Catalinimonas alkaloidigena: one gene and its partner. Each later gene encodes a partner of the first gene's protein in a complex. Links are inferred from orthologs where the notes say so. Each region holds a gene or a part of one and is shown on either strand. Other genes may lie near its edges.

Region 1 (4,350 bases):
GTGACCAATCGCTACAAAGAAACCCTGAACAGGAATCTCTTTTTTCTCCCCGGTCTGATTGTTTACTATACGCATAGCTTCCACCTCTTCTTCACCAAGAATCTCTTCAGTTTCTGTATTCCATAGTATTTCAATATTCTCAGCATTTTCAACACGTTGTTGCATGATCGCAGAAGCTCTCATTTCATCTCGTCTCACTAGCATGTACACTTTCTTGCAAAGTTTTGAGAGATAACTGGCTTCTTCCGCAGCCGTGTCACCGCCCCCTACTACAGCTACTTCCTGTCCACGGAAAAAGAAGCCGTCACAAACAGCACAGGCTGAAACTCCTCTACCATTCAGCCTTTCTTCAGAATGCAAGCCTAACCATTTGGCAGAAGCACCGGTAGCAATGATTACAGCATTTGCTTCAACCTCATGCTGCTCATCTATAATAACTTTATGAGGATAGGAAGAAAAATCTACCGATGTGGCTAGCCCATTACGAATGTCTGTGCCGAAACGTTCTGCCTGCTTCTGGAAATCTATCATCATCTGCGGTCCCATAATTCCTTCAGGATAGCCAGGGTAGTTTTCTACATCTGTAGTGATTGTCAACTGTCCTCCGGGCTGGTCACCATGATAAAGTACAGGGTTAAGATTGGCTCGAGATGCATAAATAGCAGCAGTATAACCTGCAGGACCAGATCCCAATATCAATAAGTTGACTTTTTCTTTCGTCATTTCTTCTTAATTAGTTTGTATATATAAAAATATAGATATTCGTTTATTAATACGACTGGCTTACGGACAAAGTTATCGCTTTCCTGTAAAACAGAAAAGGTCTCCTGTAAGAGACCTTCTAAAATTTTAAAGATGAAATATCTTAGCCTAAATAAGGTTTCAGGGCCTTACTACGAGAGGTGTGACGTAGACGACGAATCGCTTTTTCTTTAATTTGTCTTACGCGCTCACGGGTCAGGTTGAACCTTTCGCCAATTTCTTCCAATGTCATGGCATGTTCTCCATTGAGGCCAAAATAAAGGGTAATTACATCTGCTTCACGTTGTGTGAGGGTTGAAAGAGCCCTTTGAACCTCTCTACGTAGAGAGTCATTCATTAGTGATGAATCAGGAGTCTCTTCAGTGTCATTTTCCAGTACATCAAGTAGACTGTTTTCCTCACCCTGCACAAAGGGAGCATCCATAGAAACGTGTCTTCCCGAGATTTTCATAGTGTCTACCACCTCATTAGTAGTCACTTCCAATACATCAGCGAGTTCATCCGGAGAAGGTTCTCTCTCATATTTTTGCTCAAGTTCGGAAAATGTTTTCGAGATCTTGTTGAGTGATCCTACACGGTTGAGTGGTAATCTTACAATCCTGGATTGTTCAGCCAGGGCTTGAAGGATAGATTGGCGAATCCACCAGACAGCATAAGAAATAAACTTAAAACCACGCGTTTCATCAAACCTTTGTGCGGCTTTGATTAGGCCCAGATTACCTTCGTTAATAAGGTCCCCTAAAGTTAAACCTTGATTCTGATACTGTTTTGCTACTGACACGACAAACCTTAGATTGGCTTTAGTAAGCTTTTCAAGCGCAAGTTGGTCACCTGACCGTATTCTCTTTGCCAGGTCTACTTCTTCATCTGGCGTAAGCAAATCAACTTTTCCAATCTCTTGCAGGTATTTGTCCAGCGACTGACTTTCCCTATTAGTAATCTGTTTACTAATCTTTAGTTGTCTCATTCACTTAGGGTTTGAGTGATTTTTGTGATGTACAAGCATGCAACAAGCATAGGTGATTTGTTAGTTCCTTAAGGACGTAGGATATCAAACTAATATGCTACTTTTTCTAAAAACCAATGAAATGCTGCAATTTCTGTGCTATTGCTTTTTTTCTGGTTTTGGGAGAAGTACCTTTCTTGACAAACGATACTTTCCAGTCTTTTTATCTACATCTACCAGCTTAACTCTTACTTCCTCTCCTACTTCCATTACCCCATCCATACTTTCAACGCGCTCCCACTTAATTTCTGATATATGTAGCAGACCGTCTTTACCAGGCATAAACTCAACGAATGCACCAAATGGCATAATTGACTTCACAGTACCATCATAAGTTTCACCTACGGTAGGTACAGCAACGATCGCTTTTACTCGAGAAAGTGCTTTGTTCATATCCTGCTCATCGGAAGCAAATATGTTTACATGCCCTTTGTCACCCACTTCTTCGATAACTATAGTTGTGTTGGTTTCTTTTTGAATTTCCTGTACTACCTTACCACCGGGGCCTATTAAGGCACCAATCATGTCTCGCTCAATTTTAAGAGATGCCGAGCGTGGAGCATTTGGTTTAAGACTTTCGTTGGGAGCTGAAATGGTTTTGTCCATCTCATTTAAGATATGCAGTCGCCCTTGATTGGCTTGCTTCAGTGCCTCTTCCAATACTTGGAATGAAAGTCCGTCTATTTTGATATCCATCTGGCAGGCAGTAATACCTTTGCTCGTACCAGCGACCTTGAAGTCCATATCGCCCAAGTGATCTTCATCACCTAAAATATCAGATAATACGGCATATTTCCCTGATTCATTATCCGTAATTAGGCCCATGGCAATACCTGATACTGAAGCAGTTATGGGTATACCAGTATCCATAAGTGCCAGCGATCCTGCACATACAGTAGCCATTGATGAAGAGCCGTTGGATTCTAGAATATCTGATACGACTCTAATGGTGTAAGGATTATCCTCATCTTTAGGTAAAACTTTTTTCAGTGCTCTAAAAGCAAGGTTTCCATGACCAATTTCGCGTCGGCCAGGACCACGGTTGGGTCTAACCTCACCTGTAGAAAAGGCAGGAAAGTTATAATGTAGAATAAACTTATTACTTCCCGAAACCATAGCACCATCAATCATCTGCTCATCCAGTTTGGTACCTAAAGTTACTGTGGTAAGTGACTGCGTTTCTCCTCTGGTAAAAACCGCTGAGCCATGTGCAGTAGGTAGGTATCCTACTTCTGAGAAAATAGGACGAACCTCATCTAATTTACGTCCATCCAATCTTTTCTGTTCGTCTAGTACCAGGTTGCGGGCAGCTTTTTTCTGGATCTCTCCAAAATACTTGCTTACCAGTCCTAAATCTATTTCGTGCTCTTCAGGCAGACTTTCGGTATAGCTGTCTTTAATTTCTTTAAAACGCTCTCTGCGCACATCCTTACTGGGTATACCTTCTGCATAGATAGCATATACCTGGTCATAATATTTTTCAAAAAGCTCTTTCTTTAACTCCTCATCATGCACTTCATGCTCATACTCACGCTTGTTGGGGTTAAGTTGATCGGAAAGCTCTTTTTGAGCCTGGCACTGAATTTTAATAGCCTCATGTGCAGCATTGATAGCTTCTAGCATTTCAGCTTCACTCACCTCGTTCATCTCCCCCTCTACCATGATAATATTTTTGCTGGATCCAGCAACTATCATATCAAGCTCAGCTTCTTCAGTTTGCTGGGCATTTGGGTTAATTATATAAGCACCATTAAATTTTACTACCCTAACTTCTGAAATTGGTTCACCAAAAGGTATATCAGAAACCGCGATTGCTGAAGATGCAGCCAGCGCTGCCAGTGCATCAGGCATCACTTCTTTGTCAGCTGAGATCAGGTTAATATTTACCTGCACTTCAGCATGAAAATCCTCAGGAAAAATGGGGCGCAAAGCCCTGTCAACCAGTCGGCTTACCAGAATTTCATGTTCAGAGAGCCTTCCTTCCCGCTTGATAAATCCCCCAGGAATTCTACCTGCAGCGGCAAATTTTTCCTGATAATCTACTGATAAAGGAAGAAAATCTACGCCCTCTCTGGCTTCACGGTTAGCTACCACAGTAGCGAGCAACATCGTATCGCCCATACGTACTACTACGGCCCCATCAGCCTGTCTTGCCAATTTACCTGTTTCTATGGTAATCGTTCTGCCGTCAGCAAGTGTAATTTCTTTTGTAATTGCGTTAAGGTGCATATCTAAAATCTAAATTTCTAAAAGTGATTCCATCTAGTGAAGATGATAACTACGGTAAGCTGAAATGGTTAAAAACCGCTTGGCAAGCTAAAAAAGAGTTATCAACAAAAGATAAGAAAAAAAAAAGGGAACGAATGGAATGCAGAAGGGGAATCGTTCAAAGATTCCCCAGATGTTATTATTTTCTCAGATTCAAATCAGCTAAAGTTGCTCTATAACGCTCAATATCATTTGCTTGAAGATACTCGAGCAGTCTTCTTCTCTTACCTACCAACTTCAATAAACCCAGACGAGAAGAGTGATCTTTCTTGTTAATTTTAAGGTGCTCAGTCAGGTGATTAATCCTGTGCGTA
Region 2 (4,537 bases), 5.4 Mb from region 1 along the record:
ATCTGAGTGCAGATTTTCTCTCCAGCTTCCCTGAAATGGATTCGGATAAGTTACAGGCCCGTATCAGTGAGATGATGGTTGGTAATGGGTTCTATGAAATTATTACTAATTCTCTTACCAAACCTGCTTACGCTGAGGCTCTGGATAAAGGAGAGCATTCAGTAGAGGTACTTAATAAACTGAGCGAAGAATTAGGCGTAATGCGTCAGAGCCTTATTTTCAGCGGATTAGAGGTGATGGCATACAATATTAGCCACCGAAAGAGAAATCTTAAGTTTTTTGAGTTTGGTAAAACGTATCAAAAATCAGAAGGCAGATATCTGGAAAAAAGACAGTTGGCCATATTTATGTGTGGTCAGCAGCAAGCTGAGAGTTGGCAAGCGCCCAATCAAGAAGTATCTTTTCACAGTTTGTCTTCGATAATTAGAAAAATATTTAATAGGTTTGATATAGTCGATCCTGCGCAAAAGGTACTTGATGACCCTAAGTTTAGCTATGGCTTGGATTATCAGCTGGATGGAAAGTCAATAGGTCAGGCTGGTTTACTTCATCCCAAACTGGCAGCACTTGCTGGTGTAAAGCAATCTGTCTTCTTTGCGAGTATAGACTGGCCCACCTTGTTAGATAATGTGAGAAAAGTAAGCGCTAAAGAAAGGTTAATCTATCAGGAAATATCTAAATTCCCTGAAGTAAGAAGAGACTTATCTTTAGTATTGGATAAACAGCAGGGCTTTAGCCAAGTTGAGTCAGTAGCGAAAAAATACAGCAATGCCCTGGTCAAGGACATAAATGTATTTGATATTTACGAAGGAGAAAATATTGGGCCTGGTAAAAAAGCTTATGCGCTTAGTTTTGTGCTGCAGGATGCGGAAAAGACCCTTACGGACAAAGTGATAGATAAGACAATGAATAAGCTGATAAAGGTCTTTGAAAAAGAGTTGGGTGCTGTAATAAGAAAATAACATTTGTTGCTGATAGCAAGATATATAAGTTAAAGGCCTGAATTTTACTGTATGAATTACAGTTTTTAGGCCCTTAGCTTTTAGATAAAAACTAACTATAACCAAAAGTAGCAATAGCTATTTATGAATCAGAAAAAACTGATCGCTGAGATTTCTGTCTTAGAACGGAAGGTCGAGTTGCTGGTAAGTCAGCACAATGCCCTGAAGGATGAGCTTAAACAGCTAAAAGAAGAAAACCAGACACTCAGGTCAGTTGTAGACGAAAAAAACGGGCAAATTGACCATTTTCAAAAGACATTAAAATTAAGTAAAATTGTAAACAACGCAGTAGCAGATCAAGACGATACTACTGAAATAAAGCGTACGATTAACGAGTACATCAGAAAAATTGATAAATGTATTGCTCAACTAAGTCAATAAATTGCGGAATATCTAATGGGTGAACTTTCAATAAAGATAAGAATAGGTGACCGAGAATACCCCATGAAGATTGAGGCAGAGGAGGAGGAGCAAATCAGAAAGGCCGGGCGAATGGTCAACGAACAGTTGCGTAGGTATAAAGATCGCTTTGGTACTAATGATAAACAGGATTTGCTGGCAATGGTTGCCTTTGATGCTTTCATGGAAAAAATAGACTATGAGAGAACACTTTCTGATATGGAAGAGAGGGTTTCAGACAAATTGGGTAATCTTAATAAGCTAATTAGCCGCGCCCTTACGCCTGAGCGTAGTGTCTGACCAAAAGCTATTACATTGTCAAATCTACTTATCACTTATCTGTATAACTGAACTTGTTAATATTTTCGCTCATCAGTAGTTAAACTGCTATTGTACATAGTGGTACTTTTTAACAAAACTCGGAAAAATGAGTGAAATGATATTTCTACTGTTAGCCGTAGCCATTGGTTCGCTGGGCGCAGGTATATTCATCGGCAAAGGCCTTTCTAATAAATCCAACTTAGACCAGGAAAGAAAACTTCAAAGCAGGGAAGAGGCAGTCAAAGAAAAGGAGCAAAAACTCAAGGAAGAAGCGGATTTTATCGTCCGTGAAGCCAAGATCAATGCGGAGAATATCAAGAAAGAGAAGATTTATGAGGCGAAAGAGAAATACTTAAAACTAAAATCTGACTTTGAGGAAGAGTCTAATCGCAAGAAAAACATACTGGTTACTAATGAGAATAAGCTAAAGCAGCGTGAACAGCATCTGAGGGAGCAAATGGAAAAAGTAAAAACTCAGGAAGCTGAACTCAGGACCAAAGAAGAAATGCTGGAGTCTCAGCAAGAACTCGTAAAAAAGAAACAGTCCGAACTTGATAAAATCAAGCAGCAGCAGGTGACTATACTCGAGAAGGCGGCAAGCCTTACTGCTGAAGAAGCGAAGCACCAGCTAATGGAAAGCCTGGAAGCGGAAGCTCGTACGCAGGCATCAGCTCATATCAAAAATATTATTGAAGAAGCTAAGCTTTCGGCTACCAAAGAGGCTAAGAAGGTGGTGCTGGAGACTATTCAGCGCACAGCTACTGAGCACGCTATAGAGAACTGTGTTTCAGTTTTTAATATTGAAAGTGACGACATTAAGGGTAAAATTATCGGTCGTGAGGGTCGGAATATTCGTGCCCTAGAAGCTGCAACGGGAGTAGAGATTATCGTAGATGATACTCCGGAAGCTATTATTATTTCCGGTTTTGACCCTGTTCGCAGAGAGATTGCCCGCCTTTCTCTTCATCGCCTCGTGACGGATGGCCGCATCCATCCTGCACGTATAGAGGAAGTGGTAGCCAAGACTACCAAGAATATGGAGGAAGAGATTATTGAGATTGGTGAGCGTACAGCCATTGACCTGGGTATTCATGGACTACATCCCGAATTGATTCGGATGGTGGGACGTATGCGCTTTCGTTCCTCTTACGGACAAAATTTGTTACAGCACTCTCGCGAAGTAGCTAACCTGGCTGCTACTATGGCTTCCGAACTTGGCCTGGCCCCCAAGCTCGCCAAACGTGCAGGTTTACTACATGATATTGGTAAAGTGTGGCCGGAAGAGCCGGAATTGCCGCATGCAATACTAGGAATGAAACTGGCCGAAAAATACAATGAGCACCCTGAAGTATGTAATGCCATAGGGGCCCACCATGATGAAATTGAAATGACATCTATTGTCTCTCCTATTATTCAGGCCTGTGACGCAATATCGGGATCGCGTCCTGGTGCTCGTCGTGAAGTAGTAGATTCTTATATTCAGCGCCTGAAGGACCTAGAATCGCTGGGTATGGACTTTGATGGCGTGAGCAAATGTTACGCCATTCAGGCAGGAAGAGAGCTGAGGGTTATCGTAGATGCAGAACATGTCACTGATGATCAGGCAGGCACATTATCGTACGAAATCTCCCGTAAGATAGAGAAAGACATGCAGTATCCCGGACAAGTTAAGGTGACAGTAATCCGCGAGATGCGCTCAATTAGCTATGCTAAATAAGTAGAAGGAAAACCTATAATGCATAACCGATAAGGCCTTGGCCTTATCGGTTATTTCGTATAAGACTATCAGTCTTCATCTTTTTTTACAGGTTTTAGCTCCCCATTTTCACGAACTCTTCCATCTAGCTTAAGAGCTGATTTTAGTATGTCTACGGTTTTTTCTAACTCTTCTAGCCTGTGGGTAAAAAGCCTTTCATCTGTACTTCCCTTAGTTTTATTTAGAAATTCAGTCGTGATCTTTCCTTTAATTTCCCAGATCTCTATCACGTCACTATAAGCCAGCTTATATGCTTTGTATTTAGGGTTATCACTCTTGAGCAATAACGTATTATTGTTGTCATGAAATACTCTTTTGGCAACAATACCATCGCTGGAAATAATCACACAAAGCTGATTTTCCTGTATGCTCTCAATTTTGTCCACGGCCTCAGTGATCACCACCTCATTTTCGCAGAGGTGAGGGTGCATGCTGTCACCACTGATATTAAACATGCGAAACTTTCCCTCCTCAAAGCCGGGAATGCGATAGGCTCCCAGGGTTTTAATGTACTCTGAATCCGCACAATTATCCGGATAACCAGCCTCAGCATCCTTATCTACAAAAGGAATCAGCTGGTTAGAAGTATTTTGCGAATTAGGAGGAGTACCCCGGGCCGTATCAATTTTCTGGTGTGAGAAAATTTCCCCCTGGCCAAAAAGTAACCAGTCAGTCCGTAGCTCAAACGCTCTAATGAGGCTATACATTGTGGAAACAGAAAGCATAGTTTTACCACTTTCTATTTGAGAAAGCGCAGCCTGCGTAATAGAGATCTTATTGGCAAAATCTTTTTGAGAAAGGTTTAGTAGCCTACGTAAGCTTAAAATACGCTCTTCCATATCAGTATGCAGTTAACTTTTGATGTAAAAATAAATATTCTTATATTTCCATAAGGAATATAAGTTTACTTAAAATTAGCCTAAATAACCCACTTTTGCATCTATTCGCAAACATTTCTTGAAATAATATCAATGGACCAAACAGCGTATCTCGAAGAACCATATAAAGAAAGCAGCAAACAATACTTAACCTATTTAAAAGACAAATTCAATGATAGTGG

Evidence for each region.
Region 2: pnp (region 1) and rny share a complex: the UniProt entries of both Bacillus subtilis proteins name them as parts of the possible RNA degradosome complex. The link is inferred for Catalinimonas alkaloidigena from one-to-one orthologs.

What each region holds. Positions count from the first base shown.
Region 1 is NZ_JAQFIL010000001.1:1,291,276-1,295,625, reverse strand. What follows is about bases 1,433-4,350. They hold pnp (polyribonucleotide nucleotidyltransferase), read right to left. Parts: upstream 3,998-4,350; coding sequence 1,868-3,997; downstream 1,433-1,867. Other genes in these bases: rpsO (30S ribosomal protein S15), read right to left, coding at 4,176-4,350; OKW21_RS05465 (sigma-70 family RNA polymerase sigma factor), read right to left, coding at 1,433-1,729. Outside these bases: trxB (thioredoxin-disulfide reductase), read right to left, coding at 1-723; more of OKW21_RS05465, read right to left, coding at 866-1,432. UniProt on the Bacillus subtilis protein: Involved in mRNA degradation. Catalyzes the phosphorolysis of single-stranded polyribonucleotides processively in the 3'- to 5'-direction. Necessary for competence development in Bacillus subtilis.
Region 2 is NZ_JAQFIL010000001.1:6,725,317-6,729,853, reverse strand. What follows is about bases 1,182-4,132. They hold rny (ribonuclease Y), read left to right. Parts: upstream 1,182-1,827; coding sequence 1,828-3,438; downstream 3,439-4,132. Other genes in these bases: OKW21_RS27165 (XRE family transcriptional regulator), read right to left, coding at 3,507-4,132; OKW21_RS27175 (cell division protein ZapA), read left to right, coding at 1,398-1,700; OKW21_RS27180 (hypothetical protein), read left to right, coding at 1,182-1,382. In the rest of the region: pheT (phenylalanine--tRNA ligase subunit beta), read left to right, coding at 1-962; more of OKW21_RS27180, read left to right, coding at 1,086-1,181; more of OKW21_RS27165, read right to left, coding at 4,133-4,316; OKW21_RS27160 (PAS domain-containing sensor histidine kinase), read left to right, coding at 4,449-4,537. UniProt on the Bacillus subtilis protein: Endoribonuclease that initiates mRNA decay. Initiates the decay of all SAM-dependent riboswitches, such as yitJ riboswitch. Involved in processing of the gapA operon mRNA, it cleaves between cggR and gapA.